Regions from separate parts of the Gemmobacter fulvus genome, predicted to be linked through region 2. Evidence: riboswitches for the same ligand, from Rfam matches in the RefSeq annotation. Region 2 holds a riboswitch; the other holds the start of a gene.

Region 1 (7,420 bases), on a different replicon from region 2:
GCTGTGTCGGCATGCCGACCGGGCAAATTCTTGCGAACCGCTGACAAACCAGACATCCGGGCCAAAGTCATGCCGAGCACGATCCAGCCAACAAGATTGGTACCGATTACGCGGGCGGAAAACAGCGCCGAAAGTTCTGGTGGCACGACTGCGGCAAGGTTCTCGTCAATAGTTGGTGCTCCTACGACATGAGGCAACAGTCCGATGACCAAAGCGGCAAGAAGCGCTGGCGGCTTGTGCCACAGAACGATCAAGCCCGCGCCTGCGCACGTGGCGATGGCAGTCGAAATCCACCAGACCTGACGTGCTTCAAGGTCAGCCGCCGGCATGCCGGGAAGTTCCGGAGGTAGGCCAAGTGCAGGTGCAAGGCAAAAGGCCGCAAACCCGATCAGCGCAATGCCAGGCCATGATACGTGCTGCGTCCGGCCGACGGCCGGGAGGGCTGCAACTGCGGCAGAGGCCAGAAGGCCAAAGCCGCCCCATGTGAGGACCAAGAACAGCATGGTCTGCAAATTGCGCGACACGTCTAGGCTATTGCCTGCAACCATGTCTGGATGCGCGTTGCCGACAGTAGCAGGTTCTTCAGCAGCGATAACTGTCGTTTTTGATGGTGCTGCGTCAGTCACCTGCAGAACAAGCTCACCAGTCTCGTATCGTTCGGCCTGACCGATCAGGGGCTGGATCAGCCAGAACTGCAACACGGCCGTCACGAGGCCCGCGACTGCACCAGCAATCAGCCCGCTTGAAAGCAGGGTCTTGGTCATCGTCAATCTCCTGTCAGATCAGTGGCAGGGAAAGCCGGTGGCGTGCCGGGTGTCATGCGTCGAGGCGTGCAGGGTATCCGGTGACGAGAACCCGGCGACAAACAACAAAAATGTCCCCAGAAAGGCCGTGGTCAGGATCGGGCGCAGCATGCCCGCAGTTTGCGTGATCGCTTGAGTGGTCGTGGTCATGGCTATCTCCGCCCGTCACACCCGACGGGATGTTGTTACAGTGGCGTCCGGCCGGTCTCCTGGCTCGCGGGGTCACACGTCCCTTCGCCTTCCCGGGCAATTTGGCCCAGTGGCATAATGAATGGACGCTACCGCATACAGTCGCGGGGGCGGCTGGGGCTTCGGGTGCCGCAATTGGGTCCACCCTTCCCCATTCCCGATTGAGTTCGGGGGTTCTACACCCCATGAACGCCGAGCCTGCAGACCGTCACGCTTCTGTGGTGCAATGTCAATCCACGGGTTGATGTTGGCGTGGGCGCGCATCGGCCAGTCTTCCAGAACGAGACAGACCAGTCTTCTTCTCTATTTCAGCCCTACTTGCGGGGCTGGGGCCATTCCCGAGGTCAGCCAGAATTGGACAATCTGGCCGATGATCCCCGCAGCATTCATCGGCGAGTTGCTGCAAGGTTTCCATCATGGCCTGCATCTCGCTGATTTTCCGCTCCAGCCCGGTTATCTGCTCCTGTGCCAGACGCTTCACGTCGCTACTCTGGCGGGATCGGTCTCGCCAGAGCGCCAGCAGTTCCTCGATTTTCTCTACCGGAAAGCCAAGGTCGCGAGAGCGCCGGATGAAGCGCAGCATTTGCACTTCGGTATCAGAATAGACGCGGTAGCCCGAACCGGTGCGCCCTGCCGCAGGGATTAGGCCTGTAGACTCGTAGTAGCGGATCATCTTGGCAGATACGCCCGAGGCTTTTGCGGCTTCACCAATGTTCATGATCTGGCTCCTTCAGGCTTGATTAGGGGCAAAGCGGCGCAGACGCAGCGCGTTGCCAAGAACGAAGACCGACGACAGCGCCATCGCGCCGGCGGCAAAGATCGGCGACAGAAGAATTCCGTAAACCGGCCAAAGCGCCCCGGCGGCGACCGGGATCAGGGCGGCATTGTAAGCAAAGGCCCAGAACAGATTCTGCCGGATGTTGCGCATCGTGGCCTTCGAGAGCGCAATGGCGTCGGGCACTGCGGTAAGACGCCCCGACATCAACACCACATCGGCAGCCTCGATGGCGATATCTGTGCCTGTGCCAACTGCAAGCCCCACGTCCGCCTCAGCCAGAGCCGGAGCATCGTTGATCCCGTCGCCGACATAGGCCAATGTGCCAAGGGCCTTCAGCCGCTTGACGGCGGCGACCTTTCCGTCGGGCAGGACCTCGGCCACGACCTCGTCGATGCCCAACTGCCGTGCGATGGCCTGCGCCGTGCGGGCATTGTCGCCCGTGATCATCGCAACCTTCAGGCCAAGCACATGCAGGGCCTTGATCGCCTGGGGTGTCGTTGCCTTGACCGGGTCGGCAACGGCAAGGATCGCCGCCAATTTGCCCTCTATCGCGGCATAGAGAGGCGACTTGCCCTCATCCGCTAGCCGGACCGCGATATCGGCAAAGACCGCCACATCCAGACCGAGCTTTGCCATGTAACGGTCGGCCCCGATGTCGACCTGCGAGTCGCCGGCGCGCGCCAGGACACCATAGCCCGTGACGGCGGCGAATCCGGTCACTTCGGGCAGGGTCAGGTTCTCCTCCTTTGCTGCTGCCACGATAGCGCGGGCAATCGGGTGTTCTGATTTACCCTCGACCGCCGCGACGGCGGCCAGCACCTGGTTACGGTCAAAGCCGGGGGCAAGGTGAAGATCCGTTAGGCTGGGTTTGCCCATCGTCAGCGTGCCGGTCTTGTCAAAGGCCACCACCTTGACGTCTTGCAAGGCCTGCAACGCTTCACCCTTGCGGAACAGGATGCCCAGTTCCGCGCCGCGCCCGGTTCCGACCATGATCGATGTCGGCGTGGCCAGCCCCATTGCACAGGGGCAGGCGATGATCAGTACTGCCACGGCGTTGACAAGGCCAAAGGTCAGGGCAGGCTCAGGGCCAAAAACCAGCCAGACGATAAAGGTCAGCGCGGCCAGTGCCATAACCGCGGGCACGAACCACATGGTCACGCGGTCCACCAACGCCTGGATCGGCAGCTTTCCCCCCTGGGCGGCCTCGACCATGCGGATGATCTGGGCCAGCATCGTCGCTTCGCCCACCGCCGTGGCGCGAAAGGTGAAGGCACCGGTCTGGTTGATCGTGCCACCGGTCACGGCGCTGCCAATCGTCTTTTCCACCGGCAACGGTTCGCCCGAGATCATGCTTTCGTCGATCCAACTGGCCCCTTCGGTCACTTCACCGTCGACCGGCACCCTTTCGCCGGGGCGCACCTCGACCAGATCGGACGGACGAACCTCGGCAATCGGCAACTCGACCACAGCACGATCTCGGAAAACCCGCGCCGTCTTGGCCTGCAATCCGACCAGACGCTTGATCGCCTCAGAGGTTCGCCCCTTGGCCCGCGCTTCGAGCGTGCGGCCAAGCAGGATCAGCGTCACGATGACGGCCGCCGCCTCGTAGTAGACGTTCACCGTGCCTGGTGGCAGCAAAGTGGGGACGAAGGTTGCGATCAGCGAATAGCCATAGGCGGCTGAGGTGCCGACAGCGACAAGACTGTTCATGTCCGGGGCAAACCGCGCCAGCGCGGGCAGCCCCTTGGCAAAAAAACGCAAACCCGGGCCAAAGAGAACCGCCGTCGTCAGGGCGAACTGCAGATACCAGCTGTTCTGCATGCCGATCGTGTTCATCACCGCCATATGCACCCATGTGAACAGGTGCGATCCCATCTCCAGCAGGAACACCGGCAGGCTCAGCGCGGCGGCGATCCGCAGATCCCGCCTCAGGGCGCTTTCCTCGGCGGCCTTGCGCAAGGTTACCTCCTCCGACAGATCGGCGGCGGACACGGCCAGACGCGCATAATATCCCGCATCTTCGATGGCACGGATCAGGGCGGCAGGATCGGCCTGTCCAATCACATGTGCCAGCTCGGTTGCCAGATTGACCGAGGCATAGGTTACCCCGGACACAGTTTTCAGCGCACGTTCCACCCGGGCGACGCAAGAGGCGCATGTCATGCCCTCGATCTGCAGATCGACAGGGCGAGAGGTAACGTCATAGCCCGCATCCTCGACAGCCTTGACGAGCAACGCACGGTCAACGGCTGCGCCCTTCACCTCTGCCCTTTCGGTGGCGAGGTTGACCGACGCCGATTGAACGCCGGGCACCGCTTTCAGAGCGCGCTCGACACGGCCGACGCAAGAGGCGCAGGTCATGCCCTCCACGTCGAGAACGAATTTCTCTGCCTCAGCAATTGGCAATGTAGTCGCCTGCATGTTCACAGCGGAACTCCTTCGGCATATGTTTCCGCTATTCGAGATAGGGCTTCCCATGATGGTAAGGTCAAGGGCTGTTTTTTGTTTTTTCACTCACGGGTTTGTGCTCTTGACCTTACAACGATGGGAAGCCCCATATGGTGTTGCATGAGACGGAACCCTGAAGGAGGTACTCATGCAGTTCCATATTGAGAACATGACCTGTGGCGGCTGCGCACGCAGCGTGACCAAGGCAATCCAGTCGGTTGATCCGACCGCCGAAGTCAATGCCGATCCCGGTGCACGCAAAGTCGATGTCAAATCCTCGGCTCCGCGCGACCAACTGGTTAACGCCTTGACCGAAGTTGGCTATGCACCTGCGTGATCGCGCTAGCTGGGCCATGAAGATAAAGTTTAGAAAGTAAAAGGAAGAAAACGATATGAAGAAGATTGCAACCGCTGCCGTGCTGGCCGCCGTGCTGGCCGCAGGAAACTATGTCTATGCCCAGACCGACAATATGGCAGGGATGGACCATTCAGGCATGAACATGGGAACCGACGGCATGACCATGATGAGCCACGCTGCCATGATCCCGCCAGAACTGGCCGACAACGCAGCCGTGAAAGGCTATGCCGCCGCGATGGACGCCATGATGGCCAATATGGCTCCCTATACCGGCGATGCCGACGTCGATTTCGTCAAAGGCATGATCCCGCACCATCAGGCTGCCATCGACATGGCGAAAGTGCAGCTTGAATTTGGTACGGATCCCGAGATGCGCAAGCTGGCCGAAGAAGTCATCGCGGCCCAGGAAGCGGAGATTGCCGACATGAACGCCTGGCTTGCCGCGAAAGGCATGTGATCAAACTTGCGGTGTGGGCATTGTGGCCAATGATCACCTTGCCCGCAGCATTCTTGCCCGTCACCCCATGCCGTGCAGTCCATGGAAGCCACCGGTGAGGATCACAGGCACGACGATCAGGGCTGCGGGCGCCAGGATCAGCGCCCGTTGCCATGCCCGCCTGAACTGCCAAAACAAGAATAGAGCGAGCAAGACAACCAACCCGACCTCGAAGACCGCGAAAACGTCGCCGTAGAAGCGCTGGTCCCAGTAGCTGACCGGGCTTCGGAAGATCCAGTCAGACAGCGGCCAGAACTGGCGTCGAGCGTCGTCGTGATGGGTTACGAAATCCGCTACAGCGTGAAGCAGACCAGACCCCGCGAAAGCACGAAGCAGGACGCGGCCGCTCCAATGGGCAGCGAGGAAAAGCGGGGCCCAGATCAGGAAGCCGTGATCCACCGCGAAAATCGCTTGCCACGGGGCCGAAAAGTATAGCCGTCCAAAGACATCATGCTCCGGCAAACCGAGCACGCGGGTGGACCACAGGACCATAGCGAACATCGGCAAGTCCGGGACAAAGCTACCGACCATCGCCGCAACAAGTGTTGCCGATGCCAGGGGCCGCGCAAAAAAAGCCGCTCCGATCAACATGTGCGACGGCGTGTTCATAGCGTCAGCATACAGATGTCTGTCTGGATTTCTCGTCTTCCGCGATGCGCCGGAGGAGTGTGTAGGGAATTGCGCCGTTGAGGACGGTTCGCCCGATCACGAGCCCCGGCGTGCCGATAAACCCGAAAATATCGGCGAGAGCCCGGGTCCGATCAAGGTCTGCCTGGACTTCCGGCGAGGCCATGTCGCGGGCAAGCTGATCGACGTCGAGTCCGATGTCGGTGGCTACGCGCAAGACGGATGCCGGTTCTGCGACCAGTGGCGTCCGCATGAAGTGTCGACGTAGCTCCTGCTGCTTGCCTTGCCGTGCGGCCGCAACCGACGCGCGTGCGGCGAGTTCGGACGCAGGCCCGAAAATCGGAAGTTCATGCTGGATGAGGCGGAAGGATGCCGTATCCTCTGCCAAAAGCGTGTCCAGATCCCGCTCAAGTGCCCGACAGTAAGGGCAGCGGAATTCACTGAAATATGCGATTGGGACGATTTCCGTCAGTACCGCCGGGCCGAACAGAGCAGGGCAAAGGTCGGCACGCAAAGCGTCTGCACGCGCGCGTCGCTGATCAACATCGGCGGGCGGTGCGTCTAGCCCTATGAGTGCGACCGTTGCTCCAGAAGTCTGACCCTGTTCCTCAAGCCGGCGAAATGGCGGCAAGTCTGGCAAGTCGATGTAACCTGGGCCGCGCCCGGGAAGACGGTCCCACGGCAGCGCACGCAAGCCGTAGATCAGGGCGACGGTCCCGCCAAGAACGAGCAGGCCACGGCGTGATCCTGTCACAGTACGGTCACCGGCGTGCCGACGGGCACTTGATCATAGAGCTGCTTTACATGATCGTTCAGCATGCGGATGCAGCCGTTCGATACGGATTGCCCTATGGAGGCCGGATCTGTCGTGCCGTGGATGCGGAAATAGGTGTCACGGCCGTCTTTGTAGAGATAAAGCGCCCTCGCCCCGAGAGGATTGCCGGGCCCGCCCGGCACGCCGTCCGCGAATTGCGCATAGCGGTCGGGGTCACGCCGTATCATGTCATTCGTCGGCCGCCACGAGGGCCACTCGGCCTTGCGCTCGATGATCGCCGTTCCCTTGAATTCGAGACCAGCCTTGCCAACACCGACGCCGTAGCGAATTGCGCGTTCGCTGTCGAAGACGTGGTAGAGGTAGTAAAGACGCGGGAATACAAGGATCTGACCCGGAGCGTGCTGCTCGCGGACGCGCACCTCTCGCGGCTGAAATTCTTCGGCCAAAACGAAAGGTTCTTCGGTGTGGGCTAGCAGGATAGACGGTGTGGCAAAAGCGGCAGCTGCGGCACCGCCTAAAAAGGAACGTCGGGAAATCATGATGTCTCCTGGGATGAAGCGATTGGACTTGGGTTCGTTCAGGAGACGTATCGCGGAGGCGGCGGTTGTGGAGAAGAGATGCGGCTGCTTGCCCGTACTGGCCCGATTTCGAACTGCGATGGGGCAAAAGCGATCTTCAATATCGGAGTCGCGACCTGACCGGCCAATAGGACCTGGCAGGCCACATGACCAGAACCGCCGCCGCAGTGGGATTCCTGGAATATTGGCATGGCATGCATTTCGAGAAAGGGGCTTTCATGAACTGCATGATCCGATCGCGCCTCCCCAAAAAGAGACGCGAGCACAACAGCGCTGCAAAGAATGGCGAGTAACTTTCGCATCACCATATATAGAGTCACATGTGCTCTGAAGTGTTGTTCACATCGCAGTGACCTCTGCTATTTTCG
Region 2 (7,420 bases):
TCTGTTCCACATAGGTATCCACCGACAGCGGATGGCGCAGCGCCACAAGGTTCGCCAGCCGCAGACCGGGAAGTTTGCCGCCCGCACGATACCAGCCCGCCGCGAAAGCCCCCAGATCACTGTCGGAAAACGACAGCACCACCAGATCGGCAGGGCTTTGCCCCGGATCGAACGGCGCGTCCGTTTCCTCCAGCCCATGGCTTTCGCGGAAGACGACATGCAAGGATCAGCCCTCCAGCACGGCGCGGATGGCCGCCTCATTGACGTGATCATGCTCTGCAATCACCACAAGCCGCGTGGCGCGCGGCGTGGTGCCCCAAGGGCGGTCATATTGCGCGCGCACCCGCTCGCCCACCGCCTGCACCAGCATCCGCATCGGCTTGCCGGTGACCGCGACATAACCCTTCACCCGCAGGATATGCTGTTCGCGCGCCAGACGTTGAATGGCGGCTTGCAGCGCCTCCGGGTCGGCCACTTCGCCCAGTTCCATCACCACGGTGTCGAAATCATCATGTTCGTGATCGTCATGACCATCATGGTGGCTGGGCCGCGCGGCCAGATCATCCTCGGCGGCGGCATTGAGGCCCAGAACCACCCGCGGATCCACCACACCTTCGGTCATGGCGATGATCGGCAGCTTGCGCGGGGTTTCCGCCTCGATCACTGCCCGTGCGGCGGCAAGGCCCGCCTCGCCCGCCAGATCGGCCTTCGACAGCAGAACGATATCGGCGCAGGCCAGCTGATCCTCGAACACTTCGGACAGCGGGGTTTCATGGTCGATCGAATCGTCGGCGGCGCGCTGGGCCGCCACGGCATCGACATCGGGGGCAAAGCGGCCCGCGGCCACCGCCTCGGCATCGGCCAGAGTGATCACACCATCCACGGTAATGCGGGAGCGGATCGCCGGCCAGTCGAACGCCTTGAGCAGCGGCTTCGGCAGCGCAAGGCCCGAGGTCTCGATCAGGATGTGATCGGGGCGCTGCGGCAGCGCCATCAGCGCCTCGATGGTGGGGATGAAATCATCGGCCACGGTGCAGCAGATGCAGCCATTCGCCAGTTCCACGATATTCTCGACCGGGCAATTGTCATCGGCGCAGGATTTCAGAATGTCGCCATCCACCCCCACGGTGCCGAATTCATTGACCAGCACCGCCAAACGCTTGCCCTGCGGATTGGCCATCAGATGCCGGATCAGCGTCGTCTTGCCGGACCCGAGAAAGCCGGTGATCACGGTAACGGGGATTTTGGCGAGGTCAGACATCGGTGGTCTCCACAGGAATTTCAAAAGGCGGAACGCGGGCAAGACTTTGCTTGCGGAAGATCTCGGGCCGCTCGCGCCATGGCACGAGGCCATCCGCCGATGCAGCATAGCGGGCAGCGCCGTCAAGGATCGGGGCCAGATGCGCCGCCGGATCCAGATGGCCGTAAACATAGGTCCATTTGCCGGGGGCCGACAGCGCAATCGCGCAGCCGGTGTTGCAGGCCGACAGACATTCCACCCCCTTGACCGTCACCCCTTCGGGCAGATCGGCACCGGCGAGGGCGGCATGCAGCACGGCACCCGGACGCGGCGCCTCCGGATCGGCAGGCAGACCGCTGCGGCAGGTGGTGCAGACGTAAAGCGTGGCGCTGGCCATGGCTCTCTTCCGGCTTGGGCGAGGGGGCATTTGGCAAACGGAAGGGGCGCATGGCGCCTCTGCCGGTCGCGGAACACCCCGTCCGCCCGTTTCAACACTGCGCTGGCAGGTCTCCCGGCTTGCAGAGCGGGTTTCCCCCTGACCGCCGCCTTCCCGGTTTCCCAGTGGCAATGCGGTCTCTCCGGTCACGGTCGCGGGGGCGGCTGCGCTTCGGCATCGGCGCATGGTGCGTCGCATTGCCTGTCGCATTCCCTCTTCGCCTGACATAATCAGGCACCAGCGCCGCCTCACCTGAGGCACGAGGCCCCCCATTGTCAAGGCAGAGGAACGTCACATGACGGATGACAGCGACATGACCACGGATGTGAGCGCCGAAGATGCCCGCCATGCGATGAAGATGGCCAAGAAAAAAGCCGCCCGTGACAAGATCATGGCGGGCAAGGAGGGCGAAAAGGGCCTGGTGATCGTGCATACCGGCGCGGGCAAGGGCAAAAGCTCGTCCGGCTTCGGCATGATCCTGCGCTGCATCGCGCATGAGATGCCCTGCGCCGTGGTGCAATTCATCAAGGGCGCCTGGGATACCGGCGAGCGGCGGCTGATCGAAGGGCATTTCAGCGGCCTGTGCCAGTTTCATGCGATGGGCGAAGGCTTCACTTGGGAAACCCAGGACCGCGCCCGCGACATCGCGATGGCGCAGAAGGGCTGGGACAAGGCGAAAGAACTGATCCGCGATCCCGAGATCCGCTTCGTGCTGCTGGACGAAATCAATATCGCGCTGCGCTATGACTATCTCGACGTGGCTGAGGTGGTGACGTTCCTGCGCGACGAGAAACCGCCGCTGACCCATGTCTGCCTGACCGGACGCAACGCGAAGGACGAGTTGATCGAACTGGCCGATCTGGTGACGGAGATGACCCTGCTGAAACACCCGTTCCGGTCGGGTATCAAGGGGCAGAAGGGTGTGGAGTTCTGATCCGTGGCTGCTGCTGATCTGCCGGATTGGGGGCCAGCCCCCAAACCCCCGGGATATTTGTGCCAAGATGAAAGCAGCAAGGGGGCGCGGCCTGCCTTGTTGTGGAGAGGTTCCATGAGGGCTGCGTGTTGCTGTCCGTCTGCTTTCATCTTGGTTGAAAATATCCCCGCCGGAGGCTTCCGCACGCCCCGCCGCGCCGAGGCCGGGGGGAAGCAATGACGGCACTGATGATCCAGGGGGCCGGATCGAATGTCGGCAAGTCGTTGCTGGTGGCGGGGCTATGCCGGGCCGCGCGGCGACGTGGGCTGTCGGTGGCGCCGTTCAAGCCGCAGAATATGTCGAACAATGCCGCCGTCACCGAAGATGGCGGCGAGATCGGGCGGGCGCAGGCGCTGCAGGCGTTGGCTTGTGGGCTGATGCCGCAGACCGACATGAACCCGGTGCTGCTGAAGCCGGAGACCGATGTCGGGGCGCAGGTGGTGGTGCAGGGGCGGCGGGTGGCCACGGTGAAGGCGCGGGACTATGCCGCGCTCAAGCCCGGTCTGATGGCGTCGGTGCTGGAGAGCTTCGGGCGGCTGAAAGCGGCGCATGATCTGGTGATTGTCGAGGGGGCGGGCAGCCCGGCCGAGGTCAATCTGCGGGCCGGTGACATTGCCAATATGGGCTTTGCCCGTGCGGCGGATGTGCCGGTGATTCTGGCGGGTGACATTGATCGCGGCGGGGTGATTGCGCAGATGGTGGGCACCAAGGCGGTGCTGGATCCTGCGGATGCCGCGATGATCGCGGGGTTTGTGATCAACAAGTTTCGCGGCGATGTGCGGCTGTTTGACGAGGGTTATGCGTTGATCGCGGCGCAGACCGGCTGGCGCGGCTATGGGGTGGTGCCGTTCTTTGCCGATGCGGCGCGGCTGCCCGCCGAAGATGCGCTGGACCTGCCGAAGGCGGGCGGCGCGGGCGGATTCAAGGTGGTCTGCCTTGCGCTGTCGCGCATTGCCAATTTTGACGATCTCGATCCGCTGGGGCAGGAGCCGGGGGTGGCGCTGTCCATGGTCGCGGCGGGGCAGCCGATCCCCGGCGATGCCGATCTGGTGATCCTGCCCGGCAGCAAATCCACGCGCGGCGATCTGGCATTTCTGCGGGCGCAGGGCTGGGACATTGATCTGGCCGCGCACGTGCGCCGCGGCGGGCATGTTCTGGGCATTTGTGGTGGCTATCAGATGTTGGGCCATGTGGTGCGGGATCCGGACGGCATCGAGGGCCCGGCAGGCGAGACGCCGGGGTTGGGTCTGCTCGATGTCACCACCCTGATGACGCCGGACAAACGTCTGACCCGCACCCGCGCCACCCATGCGGCCAGCGGGCTTGATGTCGAAGGGTATGAGATCCATATCGGCCGCACCGAAGGTCCGGCGCGTGCCCGGCCGTTTGCCTTTGTCGACGGGCAGCCGGAGGGGGCGGTTTCGGCGGACGGGCGGATCACCGGCAGTTATCTGCACGGCATGTTCACCTCGGATGCGTTCCGCGCGGCCTGGCTTTCCGCGCTTGGGGCCGCGCCGTCACAGGCGCGCTATGGGGCGACGGTGGAGGCGACGCTGGATGCGCTGGCCGATCATCTGGAGGCGCATCTGGATGTCGGCGGGCTTCTGGCACTGGCGCGGTAAGGCGGGCTCTTGCCGCCTGCGCCCGATGCCACTACCCATGCGCCGGTGTGACAGGAGATGCCGATGACCGACCGTATTCCCGTAACCATCCTGACCGGCTTTCTGGGCGCGGGCAAAACCACCTTGCTGAACCGGCTGATGGCTGCGCCGGGCTTTGGCGATACGGCGGTGATCGTGAATGAATTCGGCGCGGTCGATGTCGATGGCGGCTTGATGGAGGGTGTGGGCGACCGGGCCTTTGCCGCCTCGACCGGCTGCATCTGCTGCACGGTGTCGGGTGATGTGCGGCTGACCCTGCTGCGCCTGAAGGATGAGGCCGACAGTGGCACCGGTCCGAAATTCAGCCGGATCGTGATCGAGACGACCGGCCTTGCCGATCCGGCCCCGGTGATGCAGACCTTCATGACCAATGACATGATACTGGATCATTTCGTGCTGAACGGGGTGGTGACAGTGGTGGATGCCGCCCATGCGCTGACCACGCTGGCGGCGCATGAAGAGGCGCGGCGGCAGGTCGGGGTGGCAGATCTGCTGGTGATCTCGAAAACCGATCTGGCCGATCCTGCGCCGGTGCTGGCGCATCTGGAGCGGGTGGCCCCCAATGCGCGTGTGGTTGCGGCGGCGGATCTGACGCCCGAGGCGCTGTTTTCGCTCGCGGCCTATGACGTGGCTGGAAAGCCGCCCGAAGTGGCCGAATGGCTGCGCTTTGCGCAGCATCACGGCCATCATGCCCATAGTGCCAACAACCATGGCGACAGCGTGACCGCCTTCTGTTTCATGGCGGATCAGCCGATCGAGGCGCGGGTGATGCAGATGGCCATTGGCGCGTTGCAACAGACCTTCGGCCCCGATCTGCTGCGCCTGAAAGGGCTGGTGGAGATTGCCGAGCTGCCGGGCCGTCCCACCGTGTTCCATGTGGTGCAGCATATCCTCAGCCCGCCGCGCAGCCTGCCTGTCTGGCCCGAGGGCATGGAAGGCTCGCGTCTGGTGGTGATTGCCGCCGGGCCGGGGCGCAACCAGTTGCCGCCGATGCTGACGACATTCCTGCCGGAGTTGCGGCAGGTGGGGCAGGGCTGGTAGGGCGCGTCAGGCCCCCTCGATGCGGGCGGCGATGCCCGTGGCATCGTCGAGCGAGATCAGAAACAGCCGGTTCGGGCCTTCAAGATCGAACATCTGGGTCAGGCCATTGTCGCGCAGATAACGAGCCACGATGGCCTCGCCGCTGGTCAGCCCGCCCACAAGCGCCGCCTCGATGCGCGGCCGGTCGGTCGCGGGTTCTGTTCGGCAGGTCTCGGGTGCGGCAGGCGCTTGGCAGATGCGTGGCAGGCTCGATCTGTTCACGAAACCGTGATAGTCTGGACGGGCGCTGTGGGATTGCGCACCAGAGCAGGGAAAACCGTCATGGCCATTTCACGCAACTTCCTGTTGATCGGTACTGTGTATCTGCTTGTCGGCATCGGATTGGGAAGCCACATGGGGGCTTCCGGCGATCATTCACTGTCGCCGGTTCACGCGCATATTAACCTGCTGGGGTTTGTGCTGATGGCGGTGTTCGGACTGGCCTATCGTGTGCTCCCGGCGATGGCGGCAGGGGTGCTGGGCCGGGCGCACTTCTGGCTGCATCAGATCGGTGCGCTAGTGCTGCTGCTGGCGCTGTTCCTGATGATGAGCGGGCGTGTGGCGGCGGAAAGCATCGGGCCGGTGTTCCCGCTGGCCGAACTGGCCATTCTGGCCGGGGTGCTGTGCTTTCTGGTGAACCTCTGGCGTCACGCCTGACGGGGGCAGGCGGGCGGATCAGCCGATCAGGATCACCAGCCAGGCCACGCCACCGGCAATCGCCGTCACTGCCACGGCGGCACTGCCGCAATCCTTGGCACGGCCCGCCCGCGGATCCTGGGTGGTCGAGATGTAATCCACCGTCTCTTCGATGGCGGTATTGATTAGCTCGGCCACCAGGATCAGCAGCCCGAGCGCCAGGATCAGCGCGCGTTCGCCCGGCGTCAGATCCAGCGTGACGGCCAGCAGGGCCGACAGGACATTGACGATGACCCATTGCCGCAGCGATTTTTCGCCCGCCCAGGCGGCGCACCAGCCCTGCCAGGACCACCGCGCCGTATTGCCCAGCCGCCGCAGCTCGGCCCCGATCCATGCCAACATATCCGTCTCCTGCCTTTTGCGGTTATCTCGCAGGATCGCCCCGGCCTGTCCACGGGATTGGCCTGCATCTTGGGGTGGAGACGGGCAGGCGCAGGCCATGAAACGCAGATCAGCCTTTCGCCTCGGCCTCCAGAAAGGCGCGCACGCAGGTGACGACATGGGCGAAGCGGTCGCCACCCAGATGCACGCCGCCATACCAGCGCGTCACCACCACGATGGTATCGCGCAGATCGGCCCGTTCCAGCATCCGCAGGATCACAGCGCCCGCGCCGCTTTCGCCATCGTCATTCTTGACCGGCCCGCCGTCTGACAACAGGCAGGCCCAACTGTTATGCGTGGCTTTGGCGTATTTCTTGACCCGTTTCAGATCGGCTACAAAGGAATCGCAGCCCGCCCGCCCGGACACCGGCCCGCCGGAGACGGCATATTTGGAGCCCCGGTCGCTCACCACCTGTTCGATCTGCCGCATCCTGCTCTGGTCTTTCCGGTCGCATTTGTCGGTGCAGGCTAACGCGGCGGATGGATCAAGCCAATGGGGGGCAGCGCGCCGCGTCCTGCGCAGGCAGTTCGGGGGCGAGCGATTCGATTTCGGCCTTGTTGCGGCAGAAGGCGGGCAGGGCACTGGCACGGCTGGCCTGCGCCAGCCAGGCGGTGCAGCGTTCGGCCCTGTCGCAGCCTTGGCAGCGGTTGACGATGGCCGCCAGTTCGCTGCGTTTCAGCCAGCCCTCGGTGACCGCCTGCGGCAGGCTGACCCCCACGGCGCGCGCCATGCCATGGGTGAGCCACCACGCTTTCGGTGCATCCACATATCCGATCATTGCCCTGCCTCCCGCGTTCCTTGTTCGGACAGGGTGGGGCGGCGCGGGGTTGCGTGCCATGACGCAGATCAAATCGGGGGCGGCTTCGGGGGGCATCGAGCCCCCGCTCAGTCGCGGCCGGCCCGGGCGGCCCCCGCGCGCCGCCCGGGCCGGCGTCACCAGCCGGTGCCGGTC

What was found. A riboswitch is a leader RNA that binds a small molecule or an ion and turns the genes downstream of it on or off. The one in region 2 is predicted to bind cobalamin.
Region 1: linked by a shared signal. The riboswitch ahead of KM031_RS22170 (CbtB domain-containing protein) and the one ahead of KM031_RS03280 (DUF1636 family protein) in region 2 are both predicted to bind cobalamin.

Annotation. Positions count from the first base shown of each region.
Region 1 covers NZ_CP076366.1:87,203-94,622, forward strand. Annotated here, with positions in the region: gene KM031_RS22165 (CbtA family protein) at 1-764, opposite strand, end outside; gene KM031_RS22170 (CbtB domain-containing protein) at 783-953, opposite strand; cobalamin riboswitch at 986-1,209, opposite strand; gene cueR (Cu(I)-responsive transcriptional regulator) at 1,222-1,710, opposite strand; gene KM031_RS22180 (heavy metal translocating P-type ATPase) at 1,723-4,191, opposite strand; gene KM031_RS22185 (heavy-metal-associated domain-containing protein) at 4,367-4,555, shown strand; gene copM (CopM family metallochaperone) at 4,611-5,033, shown strand; gene KM031_RS22195 (cobalamin biosynthesis protein CobQ) at 5,094-5,681, opposite strand; gene KM031_RS22200 (DsbA family protein) at 5,686-6,213, opposite strand; gene KM031_RS22205 (L,D-transpeptidase) at 6,450-7,013, opposite strand.
Region 2 covers NZ_CP076361.1:666,608-674,027, reverse strand. Annotated here, with positions in the region: gene cobN (cobaltochelatase subunit CobN) at 1-223, opposite strand, end outside; gene cobW (cobalamin biosynthesis protein CobW) at 227-1,261, opposite strand; gene KM031_RS03280 (DUF1636 family protein) at 1,254-1,637, opposite strand; cobalamin riboswitch at 1,725-1,933, opposite strand; gene cobO (cob(I)yrinic acid a,c-diamide adenosyltransferase) at 1,972-2,610, shown strand; gene KM031_RS03270 (cobyric acid synthase) at 2,826-4,271, shown strand; gene KM031_RS03265 (CobW family GTP-binding protein) at 4,335-5,351, shown strand; gene KM031_RS03260 (hypothetical protein) at 5,358-5,612, opposite strand; gene KM031_RS03255 (hypothetical protein) at 5,673-6,047, shown strand; gene KM031_RS03250 (diacylglycerol kinase) at 6,066-6,428, opposite strand; gene KM031_RS03245 (YigZ family protein) at 6,538-6,897, opposite strand; gene KM031_RS03240 (DUF6455 family protein) at 6,953-7,246, opposite strand; gene KM031_RS03235 (M48 family metallopeptidase) at 7,402-7,420, opposite strand, start outside.